2 regions of the Antricoccus suffuscus genome follow, and region 2 is predicted to be linked to the other one. Evidence: predicted binding sites of a transcription regulator. Region 2 holds the regulator's gene; the other holds the start of a gene.

Region 1 (14,873 bases), on a different contig from region 2:
GACCGAGAACACCAACCCGACCACCACGATCGAGGCCGTCACCCCGAACCGTTGACCCAACAAGTCCAGCACCGGCACGTTAAACATGAATGAGTTACCCAGGTCGCCCTGCACCGCAGAAGCCATCCAGTCACCGAACTGCACAAAGAACGACCGGTCGAAACCCAGCTCATGGGAAATCTTCGCGATATCCGCCGCCGTCGCCCCATCACCAGCAATCGTCGCGGCCGGATCCCCCGGCATCAAATACACCAGACCGAACGTCAAACACGCCACGATCACCACCAACGGGATCGTCACCAACAAACGCCGCAGCGCATAACCCCACATAACTCAGAACCCCATCGCCCGCACGTCGGGCCAGGCGCGATGCTCAGACCTGGTCTCCATCAACAACGACACCTGCATGCGCGATTTCCAATCAAATTTCCGGGGCCATGGCACAAAGAATCGACGATTTCGCCCAGCTGAAGTGCTTCGGCGTCAAATCGTCGACCAAATTCAGTAGAAGAAGCTCAGATATCTGCTATGTAAATTCACGGTCGGCACGGACGTTCCGTTGGGTCGTCGGATGTGGTCTGTCTGAACCAGTCGAGATGGTCGATCGGCAGTGGTCGGATCTCGAGCTGCCGCTGACCTTGGATCGTTATATCAGCGTTAAGTGATGCCCTACGAATGTGCCAGACTAACGCACGAAAAACAAGCACGGCTGCTCGGTTTCGTTACCGTTTCGATAGTTTCCTCCGCAATCAATTTCGTCGCCGCTCCGCTGACTCCGCGCGGCGCCCACTGGGCCCGGCTTTCTGACTATTCGGCGACTCTGCGTGACCAGCCAGCCGCCTCTTGCTTCGCTCGAGCGCCGAGCTCGTCGAGACGCGGCAGTATGGTGTCCGACGTACCGGCGAGGACAAGTGCCGCTACTGGGTTTCCTCCTGGCCCCCGGATCGCCGTCGCGACCGCGCTGGCGTTGGGCGAAATGCTGTGCTCGGCGACGCTGAGGCCAGATGTGCGGATCTGTTCGAGATCTGACAGGAAGCTCTCGACCAACTCTTGATCGTCTTCGCGCTCGAGGAACTCGTGAAGGGTGTCTGGATCAAGGCCCGCGACCAGGACCCTGCCACCTGCTGTCCGCAAGGTAGGGCGCCGAGGCTGGGTCCTGATGAGGTACGAAAGGCTGGGATGCCCGCCGGCTCGATCGATGTAGACCAGATTGCGACCCACGAGTACGCCGAGCAACGCTGAGCAGCCAAGCGCGTCGCTCAACGCCACGAGGTCGGCATGCGTGATGGCGCGCACGGGGAGCCGATTCGCCTGCGTCGCAACCATGTAGATGGCCGGACCGATGAAATACCGGCGGTCCTGCTCCTCGATGTAGCCGGCGTCGATCAGCCCGTTGACGAAACCCTGGACGGAGCTCTTTGGGGCATCAAGAGCCCGCGCGAGGTCGGCAAGTGTGCGCCCGCCTCTCGCGGACGCCACTTCTTCGAGGATCCGGGTGATTCGCTCGACGGTTCGATGCGGACGTGGTGGCATGAAACCTCACAAATCGAGGGTAGAAGGATAAACGCGCGCAGCGTGCCGGGCGATTAGCGCTCGAGCAGTTTCGTTGGGACTTCGATCGCTCGCGATCGTAGCCATTCGCCCAGCGCCTTCGCCTGTTTGTCCAATCGGGTAGTCGAGGTGGCACCGTCGTCAAGGAGCCCTTTGATATAGAAGTTAAGCGCGTACAGCTTCGGCAGCTCGTACCGAGAAACCTCTAGTTCGGCTGTCTCCGGTAACAGCTCTCGCAGTTTCGCGACGCTCAACGCTGATCGCAACCATTGCCACGAAGCATCGTCGCTGCTCCACACGCCGACGTTCGCGTCGCCGCCCTTGTCACCAGACCGAGCGTAGACGATTTCGCCCAACGGCACGGTGCTCGTCGGTCCGCTGAGCGCCTCGAGGTCGACCTGGACCGGGCCAGACGCGCGTTCCGTTTCGGCGACGGGTACGACGGCCGGCGAGTCGAGGGTTTCGGTTCCGTCGGGGTGAACGACACGGTGCGAGAGTTGATCCTGCCGAATGATGCCCGGCCAGTACAGGCCGAAGCTGGAGCCGCGGCCCGGCGGACCGAATTGATAATGGCCCGGATAGCTCGCGAGCGCCATTTCCACCAACATCGCGGAGAACGCCCGGCCAGCAGACTTTTCGTCGCCGCGCACCGAGACCTTGAGAATGCAGGTTGCTTCGGTCTGCGTGACCGAGTCGTCGGCCGCGTTGCCGACTCGGGTGAACGCGAGCTCCTCGATACCGGACAGCTTGTTCAGCTTGTGGCGGACCGTCCGTTCGATGAGGTCCGCCTTTTCGTCGATGTTTAACCCGGTCAACATGAACGCCGTACTGTTCTGCCATCCGCCCAGCGCGGTGATCGAGACCTTCGTAGTCTCGGGAGGAGGCGACCCCTGCGCTCCTTCGATGGCGACGCGGTCCGCTCCTACCGAGCGCAACTGCAGGGTGTCCAGGTGAGTCGTGACGTCGGAATTCAAGTACGACGTACTCCCGATCTCATACAGAAGTTGAGCGGTAATCGTGTCGGGGGTGACGGCTCCGCCGGTGTGCGGATGCTTGGTGATGACCGACGTTCCGTCACGATCGATCTCGGCGAGCGGGAACCCAGGCTCCTCAAGCCCCGGCACGTCCTGGAAGCCGGAGAAGTTGCCTCCGGTGGCTTGGGTGCCGCACTCAATAACGTGGCCGGCCGCGACGGCGCCCGCCAACTCGTTGTATTGAGTTGGTTGCCATCCCCACCACCATGCGGCGGCACCGACCACGAGTGAGGCGTCTGCGGTGCGACCGGTGATCACGATGTCCGCGCCCGATTCGAGCGCGCGAGCGATTCCAAAGCCGCCCAGGTAGGCGTTTGCGGTGAGCGGCTCGTGACCCCAGGTAGCCAACGGCTTGGCGGTGTGCAGATGCCCGATCTCGTGACCAGCTTCTTGTAACTGCGGGAGCCGAGGAGTGATGTCGTCACCGTCGATGTAAGCAACCGAGAGCGTGACGCCATGCTCGTTGATCAGTGAGCGGGTCGCATCGGCGAGGCCGGCGGGATTGAGGCCACCGGCGTTGACGACGACCTTGATCCGGCGCTGGGCGATCTCGTTAATCGCCGGCTCGAGCTGACGAAGGAATGTCGTCGCATAGCCGGCATTCGGGTCTTTCAATCGCGCCTTGGCGAGGATCAGCATCGTGACCTCGGCTAGGTAGTCGCCGGTAACAACGTCGATGTCGCCGCCGCTGACCACTTCGTGCAGCGCGCTCATCCGGTCGCCGTAGAAACCTGAACAGTTCGCTATCCGGATCGGCCGGTCGGGCCCGGTCATTTGGTTGCCCCCGAGACTGTCGCGGCGCTGCCGAGGATGCTGCGGGCGACGACCATCCGCTGGACCTCGTTAGGTCCCTCACCAATACGGCGGATCCGCATCTCGCGGAACCACCGCTCAAAGGGCATGTCCGCCGCGACGCCAAGTCCGCCGTGAATCTGCATCGAGCGGTCCACGACCCGCGATGCAGCCTCGGTGCAGTAGATCTTCGCGATCGAAGCAGCGCTCTTCACGTCGCCACCGCGATCGGCGGTTGCGGCAGCATCGAGTACTAATAACCGCGCGGCTCGGATATCGATCTCATTCTCGACGAGCATCCACTGGATCCCTTGATGCTGCGCCAAAGGTTTGCCGAAGGTCTCCCGGATCTGCGCGTAGTCGACGGCCAGGCGGTGCGCCGCGATCGCGACGCCCACGCACGACGCCGAGTACGGGATCCGGAAGTTCGCCAGTCGACCCGCTGCAAGGGTGAATCCTTCACCGACCGGCCCGAGCCGGTTGCTGTCGGGAACCCGTACGTCGTCGAACACCAACTCGGTGGGCTCGTGAACCTTGCGCAGCGACGGGATCACTCGCAGCATCTTGAAGCCGGGCGCGTCCGTGTCGACGATGAAACAGGTCAATCCTTTGCGGCCCTCGCCGGTGCGCGCGACCACGATGCCGTAGTCGGACTCCGCGACGTTGGAGATCCACATTTTGGTCCCGTTGATCACCCAGTCGTCGCCGTCGCGTTCCGCCCGGGTGCGAATGCTTCGGGCCGGGTCGGATCCGCCGCCCGCTTCGCTAAGCGCGAAGAACCCGCTGCGCTCGCCGCGCAGGGTCGGATACAGGTAGCGCTCTTTCTGGTCTGGGTTCGCTTCGTATAAGTGCGCGAGACCGGAGCCGCCGAACACGCCGTAGCACGAGGCGTAGAGGCCCGCGCGGTGTTGGGACATCTCCATCGCAAGCAGTGTTCGGGTCACGACGTCAAGCCCGGGGCCGCCGTCTTCGGCGGGCGCATCCCAGGAGGTAAGGCCCATTTGAGCGACCTTCTTCTTCAGCCGCGACGCGATCTCGTCAGGTAGCCGGCCAGCATCAGATGGGAGGTCGGCTTCTAACGGAACGATCTCTTCACGGACGAACTTGCGGACGATCAGTATGAGTTCTTGCTGTTCTGGAGTCGGTTCGAAGTCCATATGTTCAGTGCTCCTTGCGAAGTTGGACGGTGGCCGTGCCCTCGAGACCGGTCGACCCGTCGGGCAGAGTCTCGGTGATGTCGAACGTAAGGCGATCGTCGGCAACCTCGGCAAGCGTCGCGCCGTACCGGAGCTCGTCACCTGGAATCGCCGGGACGCGCACTCGATATTTGGAGCCGATCAACGTGTAGTCAGCACCGACGGACTCTGTGACACAGCGCAGCGCCAGCGCGGCACGCAGGTGCGAGTGGACGAGCGGGCCTCGGTGCCCTTCCGATTGTGCGTACGACGCCTCGTAGTGGATTCGATGCGGGTTCCACGTCACGGCGCTGTAGCGAAAGAGTTGCACGGTGCTTGGCATGTGGATCAGCGTCGGCAACTCGTGACCGACTTGCCACTGTTTCATTGGGGCGCGGGGGTTCATGGGAGCTCCGGGGGTCATTCGGACTCCTCGTGAGGATTGCGCAGCACGATCGTGCGTCGGTTGTGGTTGTAGATTTCACCGGACGGCGCCTTGAAGATGTGCGCGGTTGTGACGAACACGCACGGTCCTCCGCGGGTCTGCTTTGCCACGACCGAGTCGACGATCTCATCCAGGACGATCTCGTCACCGGCCACGACCGGACTGGCGATCGTCATCTCTTCGCCGGCCCCCATGCCCCGCAGCTCTCGGGATGCGGGCGAGCCCCGGTCGGGGGTACCGTCCCGGTTGAGTTCGGACTCCGGTGTCCCCAACCCCCATTCAAAGGTGCCGGCGAGCATGTTGGGTGGGGCGACAACGTCGCGGTAGCCCGCAGCCTTCGCGGCATCCAGGTCGAAATGCACCGGGTCGGTGGCACCGATAGTCAGCGCGTATCGCTGGATAGCAACGCGGTCGAGCGAACCCAACGGTCGGGTCTTGACTTGGCCCACTTGGGTTTGCAATTCGCGGAAGTACGTCGCGAGCGGCGTATTTTGCGGAAGCACATCCGAGTCCATTTGTCCTCCTAGCTGATTGCGCCGGTCGCCCGGAGCTCGGATATCTCTTCTGCCGTGTAGCCACACAGGTCGGCCATGACCTCATCGGTCGCCTCACCCAGCCGGGGCGCGACGGTCAGCGGCCCGACGGGCGAGTCGGCCAGATGCAATGGGGAACCCGGCACTGGAACTCGGCCCTTGTCCGGGTGTTCGACGTACCGGATCATCCCGCGCTCGATGAGGTGCGGATCTTGGTCAACCTCCCGCACGGTGCGCACCGGCGCACAGGGGACGCCGTGCGCTTGGAGCTGCGCCGCGAGCTCATCTCGAGTGCGCAGACGAGTCCACTTTTCGAGCTCGGCGTCCAGGGCATCCATGTTGCGGGCCCGCGACTTCTGGTTAGCAAACCGTGGATCGTCATGCAAGTCGGCACGACTGGCGCACTCAAGCACACCTTTGAAATGCCGGTCCGAGATAGAGATGATCGCCAGCCAACCGTCTTGAGTGGGATAGACATTGTACGGCGACACGGCCAGGCCCGAGTGCCGATTGCCGGTGCGCTCCGGCAGTACCCGCTCCGGGTCGTTGTGGATCGCACCGAGCGAGGACGCGAGCATGGGGTAGACGGTGTCGTGCATCGACACCTCCACCAGCTGCCCGCGCCCCGTCCGCTCGCGTTGGTAGAGCGCCGTCATGATCGCGGCATACAAATGGATCCCTCCGGAGAAGTCGATGAACGCGGGACCGGCCTTCATCGGCGGCCCATCGGGCATCCCGGTGCTCGAGATCGCGCCGGACATTGCCTGGACCGTGATGTCCATCGCCATCATGTGCGCGTAGGGACCCGTCGATCCGTAACCCTTGCCCGACGCGTAGACGAGTCTCGGATTTAGCTCGAGTAGGTCTTGCGGAGCAAGGTCCAGCCGATCCATCGTTCCAGGCCCGAAATTCTCGATAATGACATCGACATTTGCGGCCAGCTTCCGGATAGCCGCCTTTCCCCCGGCCGACTTCAGGTTGACCGCGACACTCCGCTTGTTGGAGTTGAGCATCAGGAACTCGTGCGTCTCCGCGGCCTCCGTCGACCGGAATCTGAGACGCTCACCATCGCGTGGCTCCACCTTGATCACGTCCGCGCCGAGCTGCGCTAGCAGCAGTCCGCAGTAGGGACCGTTATATATCTGTCCGAGTTCAAGGACCCGGATCCCTTCAAGAGCCAGCGTCATGGAGTTCCGTTCGTGTCGATAGTCGGGTTAGGAGCGCATTCATGGCTACTTGGTCTTGGAGACCGCCACCCCGCGATAGTCGCGACCACCGCTGGCGAAGATGCTCAGACCTGACACGTTCGAGGTATACGCCTCGGTGCGTTGCTGCATACATATCGGGGTCGCGGACGGCATGGTGTCCATGAGCTCCGCCATGATGTCGGCGTAATAGCCGGCGCGTTCCTTTGTGTCGATAGACGATGCCGCCTTCTCGCTGAGCTCAACAACCTTCGGATCGCTGTAACCGCCTGGGTTCGCCACGGCGGTCGGCAGCAGGAGGCGATCCATGACGCCCTGCGGATCCGGCGATGGAGAGTAGCCGGAGATCGTGGCGGCGACGGTCTTGTCGAGGTTGAACTCTTCCGCCGCCTGCACCGACGGGACGACTTTGAGGTTCATCGTCACCCCGACGTCCTTCAACTGTGCCTGTACTGCCTCGGCTACGGCGGTATAGCCGGTGATGTTGGTGACGGATGCATCGAACTCCAAGCCTTCGCCGACTCCGGCTTCTTTGAGGAGTTCCTTCGCCTTCTTCGGATCGTGCGGCACTTTCTTGAGACCACTGCCAATATCTTCGCTGTAGGCAAAGCTCGTGGTCGGCCAAGGCTGCAGCTGTGGTGTGCAGAATCCTTCCAAGAGCCCGTCACCGATCCCCTCGCGATCAATCGCCAGGTTCAACGCCAACCGAACCTTGGGGTTATCGAACGGGGCTTTGCTCGTATTGAGACCGAAATAATAGAAGGTGGGGCTCTGCCCTGATAGCACTTTAAGGCCGGCATCCAACGCGGGATCGACTTGGTTCTGCCGGAGCAACGCCATCGTCAACTCATCGGTTTTGAGTGCATTAAGTCGAGTCTGGTCGTCGACCATGACGCGGAAGACCATCTTCTTGACCTTCTGCGCATCCGGGTCCCAGTATCCGTCGGTGCGCTCGTAGACGACCCGGTCGCCCGGCTTGTACTCGGCTACTTTGTAGGCGCCGACGCCGACCGGATTCGAGGCAAGGGTACCGGCCTGGGCCGCGGTCGGCGAGACAATCATCCCCGCTCGGTCGGCAAGCGAGCCCAACAGCGCACCGGCGCCGCCGTCCAGCTTGAGAGTCACGGTCGATGGGCCGTCCACCACGACATCGGTCACGTTGTGGAGCTCGTTCTTGATTGTGCTGTCGGGTCCCTTCGCTCGGTCCAGACTGAACTTCACCGCCGCGGCGTTGAACGGCGTGCCATCGGAGAAGGTCACTCCGGTGCGCAGCTCGAATGCAAGGCTCTTGCCGTCCTTGCCGACCTTCCAGGAAGTCGCGAGCATCGGCTCAAGCGAGCCATCAGGCGTGGAGTAGACAAGGCGGTCGTACACCGGGAAGAGCCAGTTCTGGTCGAACCCAGACGTACCGCGATGGGGATCCAGACTGGTCGCCATGATCGTGTAGCCCCACGAGAACACGCCATCGGGGTCGTAGTCCTTGACCACCGGAGCGCTGTCCGAGACCGACTTGTCGCCGGGTTTGGTCTTGTTGTCTGCGACCCCGCCGCAGCCGGCCAGAACAACTGCGAGCGCAACTGCAATTGCTGCTCCCCGGAACTTCACGCGCATGGCGATTCCCATCTGTACGTATATACGGTGGATATAGCGTGGTTACGTACGCAAGGTAGACAATGTTGTGGTGATCGGTCAATACCTCACGCCGAACAAATCCCAAAAGGGCACAACGCCGCCCGCTTGGCCGACTGATCGCGCTTCTAGGCGAAGGCAATGCGCCGGCGACCGCTGAACTGCAGCCCGATAGGGAGGTATCGCGCGACGCTCTGTAACGTGGTCTCGATCACATTGATGCGATCTTCAGGAGTCACGCGCACTCCGACCGCTTAGGGGGACAGCCCATGAGTACCGCCGCCGACGACGCGCCAAACGACGACCCGGCCGAGGCCGCGGCCAACAATGCCGCGGCCCTGGACATGCTGCTCTCGGATGCGGCGCTCGGCATGTGGCGACGCTGGATTCCGGGAATGGCGGGCGTCCGCGCCACCGGGCGGCTACTTAGCCAGTCAGTCCGACTGGCGCCGCGCGGGCTGTCGTTGGCTGGCGAGTTCACAAAGATCATGCTGGGGAGCTCCACGCTCGAGGCTGGACGCGACAAGCGATTCACCGATCCTGGCTGGACCGACAGCCGCGCGCGTAAGCGCTTCCTGCAGTCATATCTCGCGCTGTCGGCTGCTGCGCGCGAGACCTTCGACGAACTTGACCTGAGCTGGAAGGACTCCGAGAAGCTGCGGTTCATCCTCGACAATGTGATCGAGGCGACCTCGCCGAGCAACAATCCGCTGATCAACCCGTCGGTCTTGAAAACGGTGCGCGAGACGCGCGGTGCGAGCATTGTGACCGGCACGAAGAACCTCGTGTCCGACATGAAGAGCAAGCCCCGCGTGCCAACGATGGTCGACCCGGACGCATTCGACGTAGGGAAGAATCTCGCCATCACGCCGGGTGTCATCGTGCTGCGGACGGATGTCTTCGAGCTGATTCAATACAAGCCCACCACGGCGAAAGTACGCAGTACGCCGCTGTTGGTGGTACCGCCGACGATCAACAAGTACTACATCCTGGACCTCGCGCCGGGCCGAAGCCTCGTCGAATACCTCGTCGCGTCCGGCCAGCAAGTATTCGCGATGTCCTGGCGCAACCCGAGTGCCGAGCACGCCGACTGGGGCTTCGACACCTACGGTCAGGCGATCCTGGACGCGATGGATGCCGCGACTCGAATCGCGCGGTCGAAGACGACCCACGTCATTGCATTCTGTTCCGGCGGAATCCTCACCTCGACGCTCGGCGGTCAGCTTGCCGCCGCCGGGAAGACCGATCAACTCGCCAGTCTCAGTCTCGGGGTAACCGTGCTCGCACCGGCCGGCGTTGGGCTGATGGAGGCAGCGATCGACGATCGATTAGCGAAGACAGCGAAAGCCACGTCGAGGAGCAAGGGCTACCTCGACGGCAAGGCCCTGGCCGAGATCTTCGCCTGGCTGCGGCCGAGCGATCTGATCTGGAACTACTGGGTCAGCAACTATCTACAGGGCAAGACCCCGCCCGCGTTCGACATCCTTTATTGGAATGCCGACACCACGCGCATGTCGGCCGGTCTGCACGCCGACTTCCTTGACGCCGCTATCGCCGGCTCCCTCGCCACGCCCGGCATGGGGAAGCTGTTCGGTGAGCCGGTGGACCTATCGGCACTCGATGTGGACTCCTATATCGTCGCTGGCATCGCCGACCACATCAGCCCGTGGCAGTCCTGCTATCGCTCGACCCAACTGCTAGGCGGATCGAACAGGTTCGTCCTGTCGACGTCCGGGCACATCGCCTCACTGGTCAATCCGCCCACGAACCAGAAGGCGCGCTTCCGCATCAACGATGACAACCCGCCCGACGCTGCGGACTGGCTCGCCGGCGCCACGACCGAGCAAGGATCCTGGTGGCCGGACTACGTCGCATGGTTGCGCGAACGCGACACCACCGAGAAGGCCGCGCCGAAATCGCTTGGTGCCAAGGCATTCCCGCCGCTTTACGCGGCCCCCGGCAACTACGTCTTTGAGGACTAATGGGCAACACTCAGACTCAGATTGAAAACATTCACGGCCAGGAGATCCGCGTGCAGGTGCGGCCGGGCGACCCCGCCGTACCGCCGCTGCTGATGTGCAACGGGATCGGCACGAGCTTGGAAGCACTGCAACCGCTCGTCGACGCGTTGGACGACCGTATTGGGGTCGTACGATTCGACGTACCGGGTGTTGGCGGCTCGGCTACGCCCGCTCGGCCATACCGGATGTCCGGTCTGGCACAGACGATTCACCAGCTGTGCATCCAACTCGACTACAAACAGGTGGACGTCTTTGGGATCTCCTGGGGCGGCGGCCTGGCACAACAGTTTGCGCACCAGTACCCGCGGTTCTGCCGGCGGCTGGTGCTGGCCTGCACCGGAACCGGGATGACTATGGTCCCTGGCCAACCACGAGTGCTGGCCCAGCTGCTATCCGGAAGTCGGCATCGGGACGCCGCTAAGGCTGCGGCCGTGGCACCCATGCTGTACGGCGGCTCGATGCGTGAGCGTCCCGAAGAGGCACGCGATATCTTCGGGGACATCGCGCATGGAGTGTCCAAGGTGGGGTACGCCAACCAGCTTTTGGCGATGGTCGGGTGGACGAGCCTTCGGTGGCTTTCCCAAGTCAAACAGCAGACGTTGTTGCTCTTCGGGGACGACGACCCGATCATCCGGCCGATCAACGGCCGGATGATCCACTGGCGGATGCCGCACAGCAAGCTGGTCATGTATCCCGGCGGGCACGTCGATGTCATCGTCAACGCCGAGACCTACGCGCCGATCATTGGAGATTTCCTATTGGAGTCGCCGGCCGTCAGCCAGACCAAACGGAAGGCCAAGAACGCCTGACGTGAGCTGGATTGGCTACGTCGCACCACACGGATCCCGCGCTGGCGGGACCCCGTGCACCTGCCGACATTGGCCTCCCGCATGATCATTAAGGTCGATAACGTCCCGGATCGACGATGTGGGATGCCCACGTCGAACCACTGACCGACACCAGTACTGCCCGAGTTGCCCGAAAACCGAAGAGGTCCTCCAATGCCTTTAGACAGCAAGTTCTCCGCCGCCGGCCTGACGCCCGACCAGCGTGAGCTGCAGGCGCTCGCCCGCGACTTCGCCATGAAGGAAGTCCTGCCCGTCGCCAACGAGCTCGACCCTATCCACGGCGACATTCCCGACTCACTGCGCAACAAGATGGGCGAGATGGGCTTCTTCGGCATCACCATCTCCGAGGAGTACGGCGGCCTCGGACTCGGCGCCACCGAATACTGCATCATCGCCGAAGAGCTCTCCCGCGCATGGATGAGCGTCGGCAGCCTCATCGCGCGCGGCAACTCGCTCAACTCCGGCTTCACCGAGGAACAGCGCAAGGAGTACATGCCGAAGGTCGCCAGCGGCGAGTTCCTCGGCGCGATCGCGATCTCCGAGCCCGAGGCGGGTTCGGATGTCGCCAACATGTCCTGCCGCGCCACCAAGACCGATGACGGCTGGGTCATCAACGGCACCAAGATGTGGTGCACTTTCGCTGACGGCTCGGACTACCTGATCGTCTTCGCGCGTACCTCGCCGCCGTCCGACCCGAAGCGTCGCCACGAAGGCGTCTCGACGTTCTTCATCCCCAAAGAACGCGGCACATTGCCGGACGGCCTCAAGGGCACCAAGGTCCGCAAGATCGGATACCACGGATGGAGCACCTGGGAGCTCTCATTCGACAACTTCAAGGTCGGCGACGAGGCGCTACTTGGGGTTGAGGGCAAGGGTTTCTACACCATCATGGAGTTCCTCGACACGGCGCGCGCACACACCGCTGCCCGGTCGATCGGGCTGGCCCGCGGCGCTTTGGAAGATGCCGTCGAGTACGCCAACACCCGCATCCAGTTCGACCAGCCGATCGCGAAGTTCCAGGCGATTCGCTTCAAGATCGCCGATATGGCCGCACAGGTCGAATCGGTGCGCCAACTGATGTACGCCGTCACTCGTCAGATCGACGCCGGCGAACGCGCCAGCACACAGGCCTCGATGGTCAAGTACCTCGCCAGCGAGATGGCCGAGCGAGTCACCAGCGAGGGGCTGCAGATCCACGGCGGCGCCGGCTACACCACGGACTTCGCGGCCGAGCGCTACTGGCGCGATGCCCGCCTCACGAAGATCTTCGAAGGCACCAGCGAGATCCAGATGCGCGTCATCTCGGACTCGATCCTCGGCCGTTAGATCTCGGTCGTCGAACGCAGGAGTTCGTTAGCATAGGCGCTTTAGCAGGCTTACTCAAACGATTCGAACAACTGTTCGCAGCCCTATTGAAAATCGATACGCCGCTTGATAGAATTCGAACATACGTATCAGCAAGTTTGAGTGGGTGATCGGTCGTGAGCGTCGCATATCTGTCCGGACTAGACGCCCTCACCGGTTGCCAGCACGCCTTTACCGATGCCTCGCGCGAGCTGGTTGCTACCTCCACCCGCGGCGCGTTATCGGGACTCGGGCCGGTCGCGCTCATCCAGTTCGCGCGTGAGGTAGAACAGGCCCGCAACAGTCTGGCCGTCCTTGACCACGCGATCATCGGGGCCCTGGAAGACACCCGCGCCGCGGACGTACTCACCGCCCGGAATGTGACTAACCTGCTCGCGGACACCCTGCACCTCACCCACACCGACGCGCGGCACCGGGTCGAGGCCGCCGCGGCACTCGGTCAGCGGGTCACGCTGGGCGGGCAACCATTAGCGCCGGTAAGGCCCTATCTCGCCGAACGACAACGCGCGGGCCGGGTCACTGCAGCGCAGGCCCGGATCATCTATAAGGCACTGCACCGCCTCGATGGGCGGCCCGGGATCAGGCCCGCCGACCTCGAGGAGGCGGAGACCATCCTCGCTAGTCACACCGACACGCTTGGGCCGAAGGACCTCGACGGCCTCGCCTCGGAGATCTCCGACCGACTCGACCCTGACGGTGACGAGCCCCGCGACGCCGAACGTCGCCGGCAACGCGCCGTGCACCTGCACGACAATGGGACGATCACCGGCCACGCGACGGCCGAACTTCTCGCGAAACTACGCGCCGTCCTCGACCCACTCGCCGCGCCCCGCGCGGCCGACGTTGATGGGCGCGATAAGCGTACCGGCGGCCAACGGATGCACGACGCGTTATTGGATGCCTGCAACCGGCTGCTGGACACCAACCCGGCGACCGGTCGCGGCGGGATCCGTGGCACCGTCATCACCACCATCCGCCTCGAGGACCTGATGGCCGGCTGTGGGTACGCCACCAGCACGCATGGTGTCCGGGTCCCGGTGCGAGATCTGCTCGCCGAAGCGGCGCACCTGAAGTTCCTGCCCGCTGTGCTGGACAGCAACGGTGTCGTGCTACATCTGGGCCACGCGGCACGGCTGGCATCGGACCGGCAGTTCGCGGCGCTGGTCGCGCGCGACGGTGGATGCTCCTTCCCTGGCTGCGACGTACCACCCGAATGGTGCCAGGTACATCACGTGATCGCCTGGCGGGACGGCGGAGCAACCGACATCGACGGTCTTACCCTCGCGTGCGGATACCACCACCGCGAATTCGAGAACCGCGGTTGGAAGTCACTCATGATCAACGGGCTTCCACACTGGCGCCCGCCGGTCTGGATTGACGCGACTCGTACCCCGATCCTGCATCACCGCATCACACTCAACAACAGACACGAATGAGCGACGCCAGACCATGCGGAACGCGATCGATACAACAGTGGGCATAATTCAGCAATAGTTGGATTGTTACGTAGCACAACGGCAAAGAAGGCCATAAGCCCGCAATATTCGAAGTCGTGGGCCGCGACGAGCTTGGCTCATCTTGCTGCATCTCGGCGAGGATTAGCAGCCTTTACCGCGGCGAGATCTGGCGGAGTTGAGGACGGGGCCGAGGTATGAGTAGAACATGTCGTGGTCTTCGCTCATCGGAAAGTGGCCGATTCCCTTCATGACGGCGAATTCGGCGCCGTCGACATGTTCTGCAACGGCGGCGCTGTCCGACGGCAGGCACGAGTAGTCGTACTCACCCGAGAGCAAGTAGAGCGGGCACAGACTGGTGTCGATCTTCGCGACGTCCTCTAGAAGGTCCCGCTGGTCGGAGTAGAAGTGCAGGTCGCCGTTGAACACCCCGGGCCCGCCTTGGGCGTAATGCCAGAGCGTCTCCCATCGATCGGCCGATGGCGCCGCCGGACCGATCAAACCGGACATCAACGCCACGCACAGTTCACTCTCGTTGACATCGGGCCGACCAAGGTAACTCCGGTCGTAGTACGGCGGTACGGCGACGCCGGACTGCAGCCCGATGACCGCGGCGAACTCCTCTGGATGTGTGCGTGCGAGCTGCAACACGATGCGGCCGCCAATCGAACATCCCAGCAATACCGGCCGATCCAGCTCAAGGTCGCGCTTCACGGTCAGGATGGTCTCGGCATACGTATCGGCATCGAGCTGGTACGTCGTACCTTCCCAACCGGCGGGCGGCGAGGACTTGCCGTGCCACGGCAGATCGAACACGACTA
Region 2 (14,873 bases):
TGACCGCGATGGCGCGCACCTCGCATGAGCTGCGGACCGCGATGCAAGGAAAGGGCTACCCCGACGACTCGATTCGGCGGGTGCTGGCCCGGCTGACCGAGCTCAGATACGTCGACGATCGGCAGTTCGCCATGATGTGGGTCGAGGATCGGCACCGGAATCGTGGATCATCGCGTACCGCGCTGCGCTTCGAGCTCGAACGAAAAGGCGTCGACCGGGACCTCATCGACGAGGCGCTCGAGCAAATCGACGGCGCCCATGAGCGGGCGCGCGCCTATCAGCTTGCGAGCGCGAAACTGCGTGGCGCCCCAGCCCGGGTTCGTCAGGACGAAGAGGGTCTGCGGCGCCGGCTAGTCGGCATGCTGGCCCGGCGTGGCTACCCCGCCGGACTCAGTTACGCCGCGGTCGACGAGGCGCTGCGGGATGCTACGGATGGCACCGCCATGGATGACACCGCTATGGATGACACTGCTCCCGGCGACGCACCGTGAGGCGTTCCTTGCTTGACCCCAGCGGTAAGGCGACATAATCTCAGTCATAACCGCTTGAACGCGACTGAATACACCTGAACTGCATGACGTCACCACCGACATAACCCGCCAACTGAACTTCTGAACTCGTTGCCTGAGCATGAGGCGACGTACTGACACCATCACCAACCCGCATCACCAACCGCATCCGCGTTACCCGTTACCGCGCAAGCTTTAGTTGCACCGACCGACTCGTTAAACCGATGAGGATTCCGGTGGCGTACCCGCGTTCCGGGGCCGCCACATCACGGCGCAACCTGGGCGCGAGGCCGGTTTAGCCCTATTCAGTGCGTTCTTCGGTTCCACTACATCGACCGAAGGAGCATGCAACATGCCACTCTTACTGGGCATCGTGCTCATACTCGCGGTCGTGATTCTCATTGTCGCCGTCGTGCTGACCGGTCACCGCATTTTGCGCTCAATCGATCGTCGCGCCGATCCACAGCCCGCCGTCGCACCTTCTGCCGCGACGTCGGCGGCTACCGGTACGGACGCCGCCGCACGCGAGGAGATCCTCTCAGAAGGCCGAGCCACCGGTCTCGAAGAAGGTCACGCCGCCGGATACGAGCAGGGCCGCCGCGCCGGACGCAACGAGGCCAAGGCCGCCGCGCTTGTCGAGGCCCGTCGCACCGCGCGCCGACAAGTCACCGACGAGTTCGATACCCATACCCGCGACCGAATCCGCGCCGAACTAGAAGACGAGGTGCGTGATCAGGTGCGCGACGAGCTCGAGCAGGAGCTCACGGCCATCCGTAACGCGGCGCTGCGCGAGGCCCAGCAGACCCGCGCGGCCGCGCAGCGCATCCGCAACGAGATCAATGCCGAGACAGACTCTGCGCGGCGCCAGGCCGAGCTGGACATCAGCGAGATGCTGCTCTCGAGCCGCAAGGACACCGAACGCGAGGCCGAGCGCATCCTCGAGCGCTCCCGCAACGTGCTGGTCGACGCCGAACGCCGCGAGAGCCGGCTGGCCGAGCGTGAAGAACGCCTCGACACCGAGGCGCGCCGGGTTGAGTCCCGCGAGCTCGAGCTTGCCGCTGGTGACGAACGGCTACGCGCGCAGGAGAGCGAACTCGCGGACCGCGAGTCGGGCCTGAGCTCGGAACTGGAACGCATCGCCGGCCTCACTGCCGAGGCCGCGAAATCCGAGCTGATCGCACAGCAGGAGGCCCAGATCCGACGGGAGAGCGCGATCCTGGCTCGTGATATCGAGACCGAGGCACGCAAGGGCGCCGACGATCGAGCCAAGATCATCGTCGCCGACGCGATTGCGCGGGTCGCCAGCGAACAGACCGCGGAGAGCGTCGTGGCGGTGATGCACCTGCCCAGCGAGGACATGAAGGGCAGGATCATCGGTCGTGAGGGCCGCAACATTCGCTCGTTCGAGACGACGACCGGGGTCAACCTGATCATCGACGACACCCCCGAGGCGGTACTGCTGTCCTGCTTCGACCCGGTGCGCCGCGAGATCGGCCGGCTCACGCTGTCCAAGCTGGTGATGGACGGGCGTATCCATCCGCATCGTATCGAAGAGGCGTACGAACGCAGCAAGATCGAGGTCGATGCGCTCTGCCAGCGCGCGGCGGAGGACGCCCTTCTGGAGGTCGGCATCGACCACGTGCACCCAGAGATCGTGTCGCTTCTCGGCCGGCTGCGCTACCGCACGTCGTACGGCCAAAACGTGCTGTTGCATCTGGTCGAAACCGCGCACATCGCCGCGGCGATGGCCGCGGAGCTTGGCGTGCCGACCGAACTAGTCAAACGAGGCGCGTTCCTGCATGACATCGGCAAGGCGCTCACCCACGAGGTCGAGGGAAGCCACGCGATCATCGGTGCGGAGCTCGCCCGCAAGTACGGTGAAGCACCCGAGGTGGTTCACGCGATAGAGGCACACCACAACGAGGTGCAGCCCGAGACAATCGAGGCCGTACTCACCCAGGCCTCCGACTCGTGCTCCGGCGGACGCCCAGGCGCCCGCCGCGAGAGCGTCGAGGCCTACGTCAAGCGCCTCGAACGCATCGAGCAAATCGCCGCCCAGAAGCCGGGCGTGGAAAAGGTCTTCGCGATGCAGGCCGGTCGCGAGGTGCGGGTCATGGTGAAACCCGAGATCGTCGACGACGTAGCCTCGCATACGCTGGCCCGCGAGGTCGCGGCCCAGATCGAGGACGAGCTGACCTATCCGGGTCAGATCCGTGTCACCGTCGTACGCGAGTCACGCGCGACCGAGGTCGCGCACTAGCTCTGGCACTTGTCCGGCTGCGCCGGTGTGGGTGCCTCCACGCCGGTCTTGCCGAGAGTCGTCTCGAAGGCCGAGCTCCACGTGCCGTCCTTGTACGACGCGAGCAGGGTCTTGGTCAGAAACTCGCACATCGCCTTGTCGCCGTGTTTGTAGCCGATACCGTAGCGCTCGGTGGTGAACGGTTCGCCGACGATCTTGACCTCGTCGACGTGGTTGATCAGGAAGCCCATCAACACCGCGCCGTCGGTACTGACCGCCTCCACTTCACCGTCGAGCAGTGCGTCGACGCATTTCGCATACGAGTCGCTCGGCCACGGGTCGGCGTGGAACTTCTTCACGATCAGCTCGGTCGACGACGAGCCCGCGACGGTGCAGACCTTCCGGTCCTTGAGGTCTTGCGCGGTATCGATGTCCGCGTCGTCCTTGCGGACCATGATCTGCTGACCGGTGACGAGGTACGGCCCGGCCTGCCCGACGACCGACTGCCGCTGCGGGGTCATCGAATAGCTCGCGACCACGATGTCGACGGTGTTACCGGTGAGGTACTTCTCGCGGTCCGCCGAATCGGTCTTCACCCAGGTGATCTGTCCGGCGTCCAGCCCGAGGTGCGCCGCGATGATCTTCGCGATCTCGATATCGAAGCCGGAGGGAACCTTCGCACCCGGGCTCATATAGCCAAGGTTGGGCTGGTCGAATTTGACGCCGATCCGGATGTTCTTGGCCGTTTGCAGCGCGGCCATCGTCGTACCGGCGGCGAACTTGGGCGGGTGATCGCTGGGCTTGCTGAACTTCTGCGGCGACTGCGTGCCGGCGCATCCGGCGAGGACGAAGCCGAAACAGACGAGCATAATCGCGATCCGCTTCAGCATGTGTCTATCGTAAAGGCACGGTGCTGAGAATCGACCGTGAGCCGACGCCGCGACACGCGGACGGACGCCTTACCATTGATGGGATATGACTTCATTGCCCAGCGATTCTCAGACGGCTCCTGCCACCGATCACGCGCCTCGCAACGGTGGCGCCGGACGTCGCTATCAGATCAAGACCTACGGCTGCCAGATGAATGTGCACGACTCCGAGCGGCTGGCCGGCGTACTCGAGGCCTCTGGTTATCGCAGCGCGTTGGAGGACGAAGAGCCGGACCTGATCGTGTTCAACACGTGTGCGGTCCGGGAAAACGCGGACAACAAGCTCTACGGCAATCTCAGTCACCTCGCACCGGTGAAGCGCGCCAACCCCGACTTGCAGATCGCGGTCGGTGGCTGTCTCGCCCAGAAGGACCGCTCTACCATCGTGGACAAGGCGCCGTACGTCGACGTGGTGTTCGGCACCCACAACGTCGGATCGCTGCCCACATTGCTCGACCGTGCTCGGCACAACCAAGAGGCCCAGGTAGAGATCCTCGAGGCGCTCGAAGAGTTCCCATCGGCGCTGCCGGCGAAGCGGGATGCGGCGTATGCCGGATGGGTATCGATCTCGGTCGGCTGCAACAACACCTGTACCTTCTGCATCGTGCCGGCCCTTCGTGGCCGGGAGAAGGACCGCCGACCGGGCGATGTCCTCGCCGAGGTACAAGCACTCGTCGCAGACGGCGCGCTCGAAGTTACGTTGCTCGGCCAAAATGTGAATTCGTACGGCGTGTCATTCGGGGAACGCACGGCGTTTTCTCAGCTGCTCAAGTCGTGCGGTCAAATCGACGGGCTCGAGCGTGTCCGCTTCACCTCACCACATCCGCGGGACTTCACCGACGACGTTATCGAGGCCATGGCCACCACCGCCAACGTCTGCCATCAGCTGCATATGCCGCTGCAGTCCGGCTCGGCGAGGGTATTGCGCGCGATGCGCCGTTCCTACCGACCCGATCGCTATCTCTCGATCGTCCGAAAGGTCCGCGAAGCGATGCCCGACGCGGCGCTGACAACGGACATCATCGTCGGATTCCCCGGTGAGACCGAAGAGGACTTCCAGCAGACGCTCGACGTCGTCGAGCAGTCACAGTTTGCCACCGCATTCACCTTCCAGTACTCGCCCCGGCCCGGTACGCCGGCAGCGACCATGGACGATCAACTGCCCAAAGAAGTCGTCCAAGAGCGGTATGAACGACTGGTCAAGCTGCAAAATCAGATCTCGTGGGACCTCGGCAAGAACCTCATCGGCACCGAGACCGAGGTGCTGGTTGCCGACGGTGAAGGACGTAAGGACAAGGCCACCGACCGGATGAGCGGGCGTGGACGCGATGGCCGCCTGGTGCACTTCACCCCGATCGGCCCGCGAGTCGACGGTGCCGTCCGCCCCGGTGACGTCATCACGACCAGGATCACGCAGGCCGCACCGCACCATCTTGTCGCAGACGGCGACGTGCTGACTCACCGGCGTACGCGGGGCGGGGACGCGCACGAAGCGCGGCACAATGCGCCCGTTGAGAAGGGTGTCTTTCTCGCGATGCCGACCGTGCGGCGCGCGACCTAGCTCTGGACCGACTTCTCGGCCTCGGCGAGCCACTCGCGGCGTGCGTCGAGAGCCTGCCGGGCCTCGTCGATCTTCTTGGCGTTACCGGCCGCCTCGGCTTTACTCAGCGCGGTCTCGGCCTTGGTCACCGCCTCGCGCATATTCAGCAGAATCGGGTTGGACTCGGCAGCGGACCGTTTCCATTCTGCGTCCTCGGCATCGCGTACTCGTCGTTCGACCTTTTTGAGCCGATCTTCCAATGGACGCATCGCCTCGCGCGGCACGTGCCCGATCTGTTCCCATTTGTCCTGGAGATCTCGAAGCGCGGACTTCGCCTCCTCCAGGCTGTTCGCGGGGTCGATCTTGTCGGCCGAGTCGAGCAGCTGCTCCTTGGCTTTCTTGTTGTCGAGCTGTTCGGAGTCCCGTACGTCGAACACGGCGCTGCGAGCAGCGAAGAACTTGTCCTGCGCGGCACGGAACTGCCCCCAGAGGTTGTCTTCGCTGTCGCGTGGCGCGCGACCGGCCGCCTTCCAGTCGCTCATCAGCGACTTCATCTTCGATGCGGTCGGGCCCCAGTCGGTCGAGGTGGAAAGTTCCTCGGCTTCTGCGACGATCTTTAGCTTGACTTCTTTGGCAGCCTCGCGTTGCTTGTCCAGCTGGGCGAAGTGCGACCCACGGGCCTTGCTGAAGGCATCGCGGGCGCTACTGAAACGCTTCCACAGAACGTCGTCGGTCTTGCGGTCGACGCCCTTGATCGCCTTCCATTCTTCGATGATCGCGCGCAGCCGGTCGCCGCTCGCCTTCCATTGGGTGCTGGTCGAGAGCTGCTCGGCCTCGGCGGCGAGCGCCTCTTTGGCGGCAACCGCATCCGCGCGTGCCTGTGCCTTGGCGGCGGCGACTTCTTCCTTTTTTACGGAGGTCTTCTCAAGCAGTTCACCGAGTTGCTTGTCCAGTGCGCCGAGATCACCGATCACGGCGGCGTCGGCAAGCGAGGCGCGCATCTGGGTCGCGAGCTCTGCGGTGTGCTGCGGGTTGCCGGCACCGGACTCGAGACGGCTCGCGAGCAAGCTCACCTCGGTGGCGAGGTCGTCGTACTTGCGGGTGTACAGCGCGAGGCCCTCTTCGGGCGCGCCGGCCTGCCACGACCCCACCACGCGCTCACCCTCGGCAGTCCGCACGTAGACGGTGCCGTCGTCATCGACACGACCCCACTCGTTGCTGGCAACCATTGCGATGAGACCTCCGGCGTACGACATTTGCTAAGTCCCGATGGCAGACCGACAGGTTATGCGCCTGCGCCGCCCTCGGCTCGGTTTGGTAATTCTCACACTGTGCGAGTGCGCACGTTGCGGTGGGTCGGCTCGGGGAGTGGTGTCGCGACTGGCGCGGTCGCGGTCTGCGCAGCGGTGACGACTATCGTGACCGGCGGATGTGTTGAGCCGGAACGGGAGTCAGGTAATTGGCGGTGGTGTCGATATGAGCGTGCAGAGTGCGGAGGTCATCGTCATCGCCGGGCCGACGGCGTCAGGAAAGACCGATCTCGCGCTCGATGTGGCCGAGTTGCTCGGCGGCCCCGAGGCGGTGGAGATCATCAACGCCGACTCGATGCAGGTCTATCGAGGAATGGACATCGGCACGGCGAAGCAACCGCTGGGCCAGCGCCGCGGCATCGTGCACCACTTACTCGACATGTGGCCGATCGGGCACGCGGTGACGGTCGCGGACTACCAGGCCCGCGCCCGTGACTGCGTCGACGCGATTCGGTCGCGGTCGCGCATCCCGATGCTCGTGGGCGGATCGGGGCTCTACATCAAGGCGGTGATCGACGACCTCGATTTCCCTGGCACCGATCCCGAGGTGCGCGCGCGGCTTGAGGCGGAGCTGCGCGAACAAGGCACGTTCGCGCTGCATCGCCGACTCGTTCGGCTCGACCCGGCTGCCGCCGAACGTATTCTTTCCACCAACGGTCGCCGGATCGTGCGCGCCCTCGAGGTCATAGAGATCACCGGGGCGCCGTTCGAGGCGCAGCTGCCCGCCGATGAGAAGACGAACACTGAGCATTACCGGGCCGTCCAGATCGGGCTGGACCGGGCGGACCTTGCCGACCGGATTGCGTTGCGCGTGTGCCGGATGTGGGAGCAGGGCTTCGTCGAGGAGGTGCGCGCCCTTGAGGCCGACGGGTTGTCGGCGACGCGGACCGCGAGCAAGGCACTGGGGTATCAGCAGGTCCTGCGGCTGCTGTCTGGCGAACTGACCGAGGCCGAGGCTATCGAGCAGACGATTAGTGCGACCCGGCGGTTTGCCCGTAAACAACGCGCATGGTTTCGCCGCGACTCGCGGATCCACTGGTGCGACGCGGCCGAACAGGCGCTACCCGAGCGCGTGCTGAGTACGATTAACCAGTGGCCCAGCAACCAATAGACACCGCCTCGACCCAGCTCGCTGTCGACTTCGCGAAAGGTCATGGCACCGAGAACGACTTCGTGCTGATCCCCGATCCCGACGGCCGACTGACCTTGACCGAGGCCGACGTACGCCTGCTGTGCGACCGGCATGCCGGAATCGGCGGCGACGGTGTGATCCGGGTCGTACGACGCAGCGCTGAGACCGACGAGCAGACCGGAGTGCCGGATGTCCAGGACGCCGAGTGGTTTATGGACTATCGCAACGCCGATGGGTCGGTGGCGCAGATGTGCGGCAACGGCGTACGCGTATTTGCCCGCTACCTGCAACGGCTCGGCTTCGTCGACTCCGCCGACCTACCGGTCATCACCCGGTCCGGCGTCAAGCTGGTCAGCTTCGGCGTGGATGGCCGCATCACCGTTGACATGGGCCCGGCGGAAGATCTCGGAACGTCGGCGGCCACCGTTCGTGCCTTTGACTCGAAGGCCGAGTACGCCGGGCGTGCGGTGTCGATGGGCAACCCGCACCTAGCCTGCGACCTCTCCGGGGAGCCGGCCGCGGTCGCGGGTCTCGATCTGTCCCGCGCACCGTCGTACGACGCGTCGTTCTTCCCGGAGGGAGTCAACCTCGAGTTCTTCGAGCAGGTCCCGGGGGCGTCGGAGACCGACGCGCATGTGCGGATGCGCGTCTACGAACGAGGTGTCGGTGAGACGCGTTCGTGTGGAACCGGCATCTGCGCGGTCGCGTACGCCACACTCGCGAATGCCGGCAAGACCGAAGGCACGGTCATCGTCGACGTACCCGGGGGACGGCTGCTCACCGCCGTAAGTCCCGCGACGGTGCTGCTGACCGGACCGGCCGAGATCGTTGCGGAAGGGTCTACGGTTCTGCTGCGCGGCCGCTAACGGATCGTCGACCACGCGACGCGTGCCCCGGGTCGGGGCATGAAGCTGATTCTGAGCGCCGGATCGGTTTCGGTGGGTGGGCGATCAAACTCAGATGCGGTTACCGAGCGGACGTGGGATCATAGGAAGACGATGACGCAAACCAACCGAACGATCGACCCGACCACGAACAAGCATGCCACCGGGGCCGCGCCACGAAACGACACCGGTGGCTACGACCTCGAGGACCGTCAGTCGCTGCGCCGAGTCTCCGGACTGTCGACCGAACTCGAAGACGTCACCGAGGTCGAGTACCGCCAGTTGCGCCTGGAGCGCGTCGTGCTGGCAGGGCTCGATCTCACCGGGAGCCCGCGGGCGGCGGAGAACTCACTCAAAGAGCTCGCCGCCTTGGCCGAGACGGCCGGCTCGGAAGTGCTCGATGGCGTGATCCAGCGACGCACCAACCCGGACCCGGCGACGTACCTCGGCTCGGGCAAGGCCCGAGAGCTCGCCGACATCGTCCGCGCGACCGGTGCGGATACGGTCATCTGCGACGATGAGCTGTCGCCGTCCCAACGCACCGCTCTCGAGGGCGTCGTCAAGGTGAAAGTCATCGATCGGATCGCCTTGATCCTGGACATCTTCGCTCAGCACGCCAAGAGCCGGGAAGGTAAGTCGCAGGTGGAGCTTGCGCAGCTGCAGTATCTCTTGCCGCGTCTTCGCGGCTGGGGTGAGTCGATGTCGCGTCAGGCCGGCGGGCGGGTCGGCGCCGAAGGCGGCGGTATCGGTGGCCGCGGGCCCGGTGAGACCAAGATCGAGCTCGACCGGCGACGGATTCACCAGCGAATCGCCAAGTTGCGCCGCGAGATTGCCGCGATGAAGACGAGCCGTGACACTAAACGAGCCTCCCGCCAGCGAAGTCATGCCGCCGCCGTGGTGATCGCCGGTTACACCAACGCGGGCAAGTCGACCCTGCTCAACCGGCTTACCGGAGCGGGAGTGCTGGTCGAAAACGCACTGTTCGCGACGCTTGACCCGACCGTGCGGCGCGCAGAGACCGCTGACGGTCGTGAATACACGATCGCGGACACCGTCGGGTTTGTCCGTTCGCTGCCGCATCAGCTGGTCGAGGCGTTTCGCTCGTCCCTGGAAGAAGTCGAATCGGCGGACCTGGTGCTGCACGTGGTCGACGGAGCCGATCCGGACCCGGAAGGGCAGATCAGCGCGGTTCGTGAGGTCTTCGCGCAGATCGGCGCCAAGGACGTTCCCGAGCTCATGGTCATTAACAAGGCCGATGCGGCCGACCCCGAGGCGATTGAGCGTCTCGAGCGATCCTTGCCGGGAAGCATTGCGGTCTCCGCCGTGACCGGTATGGGTATCGACAAACTGCTTCTCGCGATCGAGACCGCGCTGCCGCGTCCACGGATCGATTTCGACGTCCTCATTCCGTACGAGCGCGGCGATCTGGTCGCCCGGCTGCATGATGAGGCGGACATCGCCACGACCGAATACCTGCCAGACGGTACGGCGCTGACCGGCCGCGCTTACCCGCAAGTCGCTGCCACGCTCGAGGCCTTCGCTCGCTGAGCGCACCCGACGCGCGTGGCCTGTGAGGTACGGCGACCTAGAGCGCGCCCCCGCGTAGGCTGTTCGCCGTGACCCGTACACCCGACGCCGACGACCCGCGCCGTGTTCCGGTCAGCCAATGGCCCACCGCGGACCGCGCGTGGTATCCGGCGCGCTGGCTGGCGATAGCCTGCACGGTCCTGTTCGCGCTCGTTACCGCCGACGTGCTCGCGGACGGCTTACTGCGGCACTTTGACGGAGTCCTCGCTGGTTGGATTCGGACTGTCGGCCTACGCGATTCTGCCGTGGGCAGTGCCATCGGGTACGTGCTCAGTCAGACGGGTGGCCGGGCGACCAATCTGGTGTGGATTCTCGTGCTGTGCATCGTCATCGCGGTGAAGTCTCGCAACTTTGTTCCGTTCGTGCGTCTGGCACTCGGTGTGGCGCTACTGAGTGCCGCCATCTACACCTCGAAGTTCCTTATCGCGCGGACGTTTCCGACCGATCCGCGCGGAGATCTGCTGCATGCCGTCGGCTATAACGATTCCTATCCATCCGGACATCAAGCGAACGCTATTTTGCTGAGCAGCATCGGTGCCTGGATCGCCGTCGACTACATAGCAACAGTATGGGTACGACGGGTGGTCTGTATATATGCGATCGCCGGGCCGATCATCGCTGCTTTTGCCGTGCTGTTCATGAACTATCACTGGCTCAGCGACATTATCGCCGGCGCAAGCGTGGGCATCGTGCTGCTATGGATCGCACGGCGGGCCAGCGTTACGAAAATGGGGCGGCGGGTCGAGGATTGGTTCGAGACCGGGTTAGCCGCGACCGTCGCAAAGTGGCTCGGCCGGTCACCGGTCGATGAACACTAGGAGACAGGCGCATTAGGAGATGGGTGCGCGGTGCCTCACGAGTGACGATGTCGCTCATTGCCGCTACGGCGGGCACGCTGCTCGGTGTTCCTGCTGCGGCCGCGGCCCCGGCGTACGCCGCTGGTACTGACGTCTGCACGGTCACTGATTCGCGAATCGTCGAAGGCAGCGGCCTGCTCGTGCGGCCCGACGGCTACGACATCATCAATGACAGCGGCGATCAGGTCGAGGTATTCCACCTCGACCAAGAGTGCCAGACGACCGCGGTCTCGGTGGTGGCGATCGATCCGCGTGACACCGAAGACCTAGCACGCGGTCCGAATGGGCTTCTGTACGTCGCCGACATCGGCGACAATAACGCCGTCCGTGACAGCGTCGCGCTCGAACTAGTGGATCCCGCGGATCCCAGCCTCGCGCAGATCCGCCGCTTTCGCTATCCCGACGGCGCCCACGACGCCGAGTCGCTGTTCGTGCAGTCGGACGGACGCATCGTGATTGTCACGAAGAGTCTGACCGGTCTCAGCGGCGTCTATCGCAGCTCCGAGCCGGTGGACATCGCCCCCGGTGCAACCGACATGCCGCAGCCGCTGGACAAGGTCGGGGACCTGCGGATCGACAAGACCGATACTCCTGGTGGACCGGTGGGATGGCTCGGCTCACGACTCGTGACCGGGGCCGCCGCTTCTGCAGATGACACACTGATCGCGCTCCGCACGTACACCGACGCGTATATCTGGGACCTCGACAGCCCCGACATCGCGGGCACACTCGTCGGCAAGAAGGCGACAGTCATACCGCTTCCGCCATCTCCGCAGGGCGAGGCAATCGCGTTCGCGCCACAGACAAATGACATCTACCTATTCGGCGAGGGGCAAAACGCCACACTCAGCGTGTTGCCGGTGACGACGACCCCAGGAGACGCAGTCGCTAGTCGGCAGGTCGCCGTCGGTGACGACGCCCGTGTACCTGCCCGCAACGACGTGTTGCCGTACGTCGTGATCGGTGCGATCTTGCTAGCTTGCGCAGGCGTATTGCTCGTCGCCATACGCCTGCGCAAGCCTCGTCACGGCGACTAGACCCGACGCAGGACCGATACGACGCGGCCGAGAATCGCTGCGTCGTCGCCGTTGATGGGCTCGAACGCCTTGTTGTGCGGGACAAGCCAGGTATGTCCGTCGGTCCGCCGGTACGTCTTGACCGTTGCCTCGCCGTCAATCATCGCCGCCACAATGTCGCCCTGGTTGGCGTCGGGCTGCTGACGCACCACGACCCAGTCACCGTCGCAAATCGCCGCATCAATCATCGACTCGCCAACGACCTTGAGTAAGAACAGGGTGCCGTCGCCGACCAGTTCCTTAGGCAGCGGGAACACGTCTTCGACCGCCTGCTCGGCCAGGATCGGGCCACCAGCGGCGATGCGTCCGACGACCGGCACGAACGAGGGTGTCGGGAACCGGGCGTCATAGCGGGGAATGACCGCGGCATCGCCCGCAGCCTGCGCGGGCGTGCGGATGTCGACCGCGCGGGGACGATTGGCGTCACGGCGCAGAAATCCCTTCGACTGCAACGCGCGCAACTGATGAGCGACCGAGGACGGGGACGCGAGGCCGACAGCCTCACCGATCTCACGCACGCTTGGCGGATAGCCGCGAGTGCGGACTGACGCGCGAATCACGTCCATCACTTTGCGCTGCCGGACCGTGAGCCCACTCTCGTCCGGCGCCTCGGGGAACTGATGGACGGTGCCTTCAGACTTCGCGCCGTCGGCAGTCGCCTTCGGGGCGGCGCGTTTAGCCGCTCGCTTAGCGGCCGGCTTCGTCGATGTTTTCGCGCTCGCGCCGGCGACAGCCTTCCGCGCACCGGTTGTGGCATCGTCGGCCTTCTCGCCGCCCACGCCTGTCGCGCGTTTAGTGGTCGCGCTCTTGTCTGTTGAGTTGACCTTTTTGCTGGGCATGTGAACCTCTCACTCCGCGGGACTTCTGTATGAGCTGCCTGACTGTGTGCTTACCGTCTGTGTGTGCGTACCGTCGGTGTCTGCTTGCCGCCTGTTTGAACTGGCGGCCTCTCCGTGCTTGCGTGCTCAATGACTCTACGTAACGATTCGAACTAATGTACGTGCGACTCGCCGAAACCTATCGACATTCTGATTTTGTGTGTGTATAACTTAGTACGCAGGTTCGATAGTACACCCGTACTACGTGCGGATGCAAGCGTTCCGACCGGTTGTGGATAGGCCGCGTTGGCAGGGTCCATGGGCCGTCCGCGCGCACTCGTCCAGAATTGTCGGCCCCGAGGAGTAAGCAATGACTATGCAAACCACGAAGGCACATCGCAACGGTCCACACCGTAACCGCAAGTCGGGCCGCGCTGCGGCCGCACGGCCCGCGCAGGCCGAAATGTTCGCCCTTTCTGAGGACGGCGACGTGGTCGGTAGCGGCGCTGAAGAGCGCGCCGATCGCGCGAGCCGCGCTCAGCCGGATGTCCGACGAGGAGCTGCGGTCGGTCATCGAGCTTCGTTCGGGTCGTTCTCCCGGGCGAAGGTTCGTGTCGAGCCGCCGGCTCCTGCGATCGGTCTGTCTACGCGGTCTGGCGGTCGGGAGGAAGTCTCCGGTGCGCTGGCCAAGTTCGGCTTGCGACGTTTGGGCGGCTCGGCTGACTCAGTATCGCGATTGGATGAGTCGACGCCGCCAAGCTCGCGCGTCGAGTCCGCTCGTGGGTCCGGCGTCGATGACGCGGCCGGCGAGGAGTTGCCACCGTTGGTTCCGTCTGTCGTATCAACTTGCCGGGCAGATGCGAGATCGCGTCGGGTCAGCCGATTCGCCGTGCCACTTGGCGGTCGGTCTGATGTGCAGTTAGCTGCCGAGACGCACGTTGGTTTGGGTGCTCGAGTGGAGGTGTTGGGTGCTCGTGTGGAGGCGCAGGCAGCCCGCAACCTCGAGTCGACGATGATTCCGGTGGCCGCAGACGTCCGCCCCGTCACGCGAGCCGCCAGACGGGCGCGGCTCACTGTGCGTGGGCATATCGCGGTGATGGTGCTCATCGCGACTGTGATCGCCGGCGCGTCGGCGCTAGTTAACGCAAGCGGCGCGGGCACGGCGCCGGTGGCGGCGACTCAGGAAGTTCTGGTCAAACCCGGCGACACTGTGGGCAGCATCGCCTCACGATTTGCCGCGCCGGCCCACCGCGCCGACCTGGTCGCGCTCATCCGGGCCGCGAATGGCCTGAGTGGGTCTGTCGACGCGCCACTGCCGGCCGGCGACTACCTGATCGTGCCCGCGTACTGAGGTTTGTTGCCCGACCCAAGCCGGCTAGTTCCGGCGACTTTCATGAATTCGGCTCAAAGTACTTGCAACCTCCCTATGGTGGGCTTAACCTGATACCACAACATATAGTAGTTACATGGATGTGTTTCATCCACAGGTTGGGGTGGGTTGTCCACGATTCGTACACCGGTCGTCCACAACCAATCCCACAGTTATCCGCAAATTGTCCCCAGGCCGACGTCGGCCAGGGCTAATGGTTGAAGGGAGTTGTGCCATGCGTTGCCCATACTGCCGGCACTCAGACTCCCGTGTGACCGACTCTCGTGAGGTCGACGACGGCCAGTCGATCAAGCGCCGCAGATCCTGCCAGGGATGCGGACGGCGATTTACGACGCTGGAAGAGGCGATGCTCGCCGTCGTCAAACGCTCCGGCGTCTCCGAACCGTTCAGCCGGGACAAAGTCATCAGTGGCGTCCGGCGTGCCTGTCAGGGCCGCCCAGTAGGCGAGGACCAGCTTGCGCTACTTGCGGAGCAGGTAGAAGACACCGTTCGTGCAAGTGGTGCGGCCGAGGTGCCCAGTAACGAAGTCGGGCTGGCGATTCTTGGGCCGCTTCGCGCTCTGGACTCCGTCGCCTACCTCCGGTTCGCCAGTGTCTACCGAT

What was found. Region 2 encodes LexA, which represses DNA repair genes until DNA is damaged. Its sites were predicted from a motif close to TCGAACANNTGTTCGA; they were not measured.
Region 1: CLV47_RS01200 (HNH endonuclease signature motif containing protein) is a predicted target of LexA. The motif match lies at 12,623-12,638, and genes of this name have one in related genera.

What each region holds. Positions count from the first base shown of each region.
Region 1 is NZ_PVUE01000001.1:240,779-255,651, reverse strand. Features, by position in the region: gene CLV47_RS01255 (ABC transporter permease) at 1-330, opposite strand, end outside; gene CLV47_RS01250 (IclR family transcriptional regulator) at 808-1,533, opposite strand; gene CLV47_RS01245 (acyclic terpene utilization AtuA family protein) at 1,587-3,359, opposite strand; gene CLV47_RS01240 (acyl-CoA dehydrogenase family protein) at 3,356-4,534, opposite strand; gene CLV47_RS01235 (hotdog family protein) at 4,539-4,976, opposite strand; gene CLV47_RS01230 (FAS1-like dehydratase domain-containing protein) at 4,973-5,512, opposite strand; gene CLV47_RS01225 (CaiB/BaiF CoA transferase family protein) at 5,521-6,717, opposite strand; gene CLV47_RS01220 (ABC transporter substrate-binding protein) at 6,763-8,346, opposite strand; gene CLV47_RS01215 (PHA/PHB synthase family protein) at 8,634-10,346, shown strand; gene phaZ (poly(3-hydroxyalkanoate) depolymerase) at 10,346-11,194, shown strand; gene CLV47_RS01205 (acyl-CoA dehydrogenase family protein) at 11,387-12,559, shown strand; gene CLV47_RS01200 (HNH endonuclease signature motif containing protein) at 12,715-14,034, shown strand; gene CLV47_RS01195 (alpha/beta fold hydrolase) at 14,197-14,873, opposite strand, start outside.
Region 2 is NZ_PVUE01000002.1:330,760-345,632, forward strand. Features, by position in the region: gene CLV47_RS04390 (regulatory protein RecX) at 1-491, shown strand, start outside; gene rny (ribonuclease Y) at 862-2,769, shown strand; gene CLV47_RS04400 (glutamate ABC transporter substrate-binding protein) at 2,766-3,638, opposite strand; gene miaB (tRNA (N6-isopentenyl adenosine(37)-C2)-methylthiotransferase MiaB) at 3,724-5,238, shown strand; gene CLV47_RS04410 (DUF349 domain-containing protein) at 5,235-6,446, opposite strand; gene miaA (tRNA (adenosine(37)-N6)-dimethylallyltransferase MiaA) at 6,694-7,638, shown strand; gene dapF (diaminopimelate epimerase) at 7,620-8,525, shown strand; gene hflX (GTPase HflX) at 8,658-10,091, shown strand; gene CLV47_RS04430 (phosphatase PAP2 family protein) at 10,160-10,948, shown strand; gene CLV47_RS04435 (hypothetical protein) at 10,990-12,024, shown strand; gene lexA (transcriptional repressor LexA) at 12,021-12,902, opposite strand; gene CLV47_RS04445 (LysM peptidoglycan-binding domain-containing protein) at 13,252-14,232, shown strand; gene nrdR (transcriptional regulator NrdR) at 14,522-14,873, shown strand, end outside.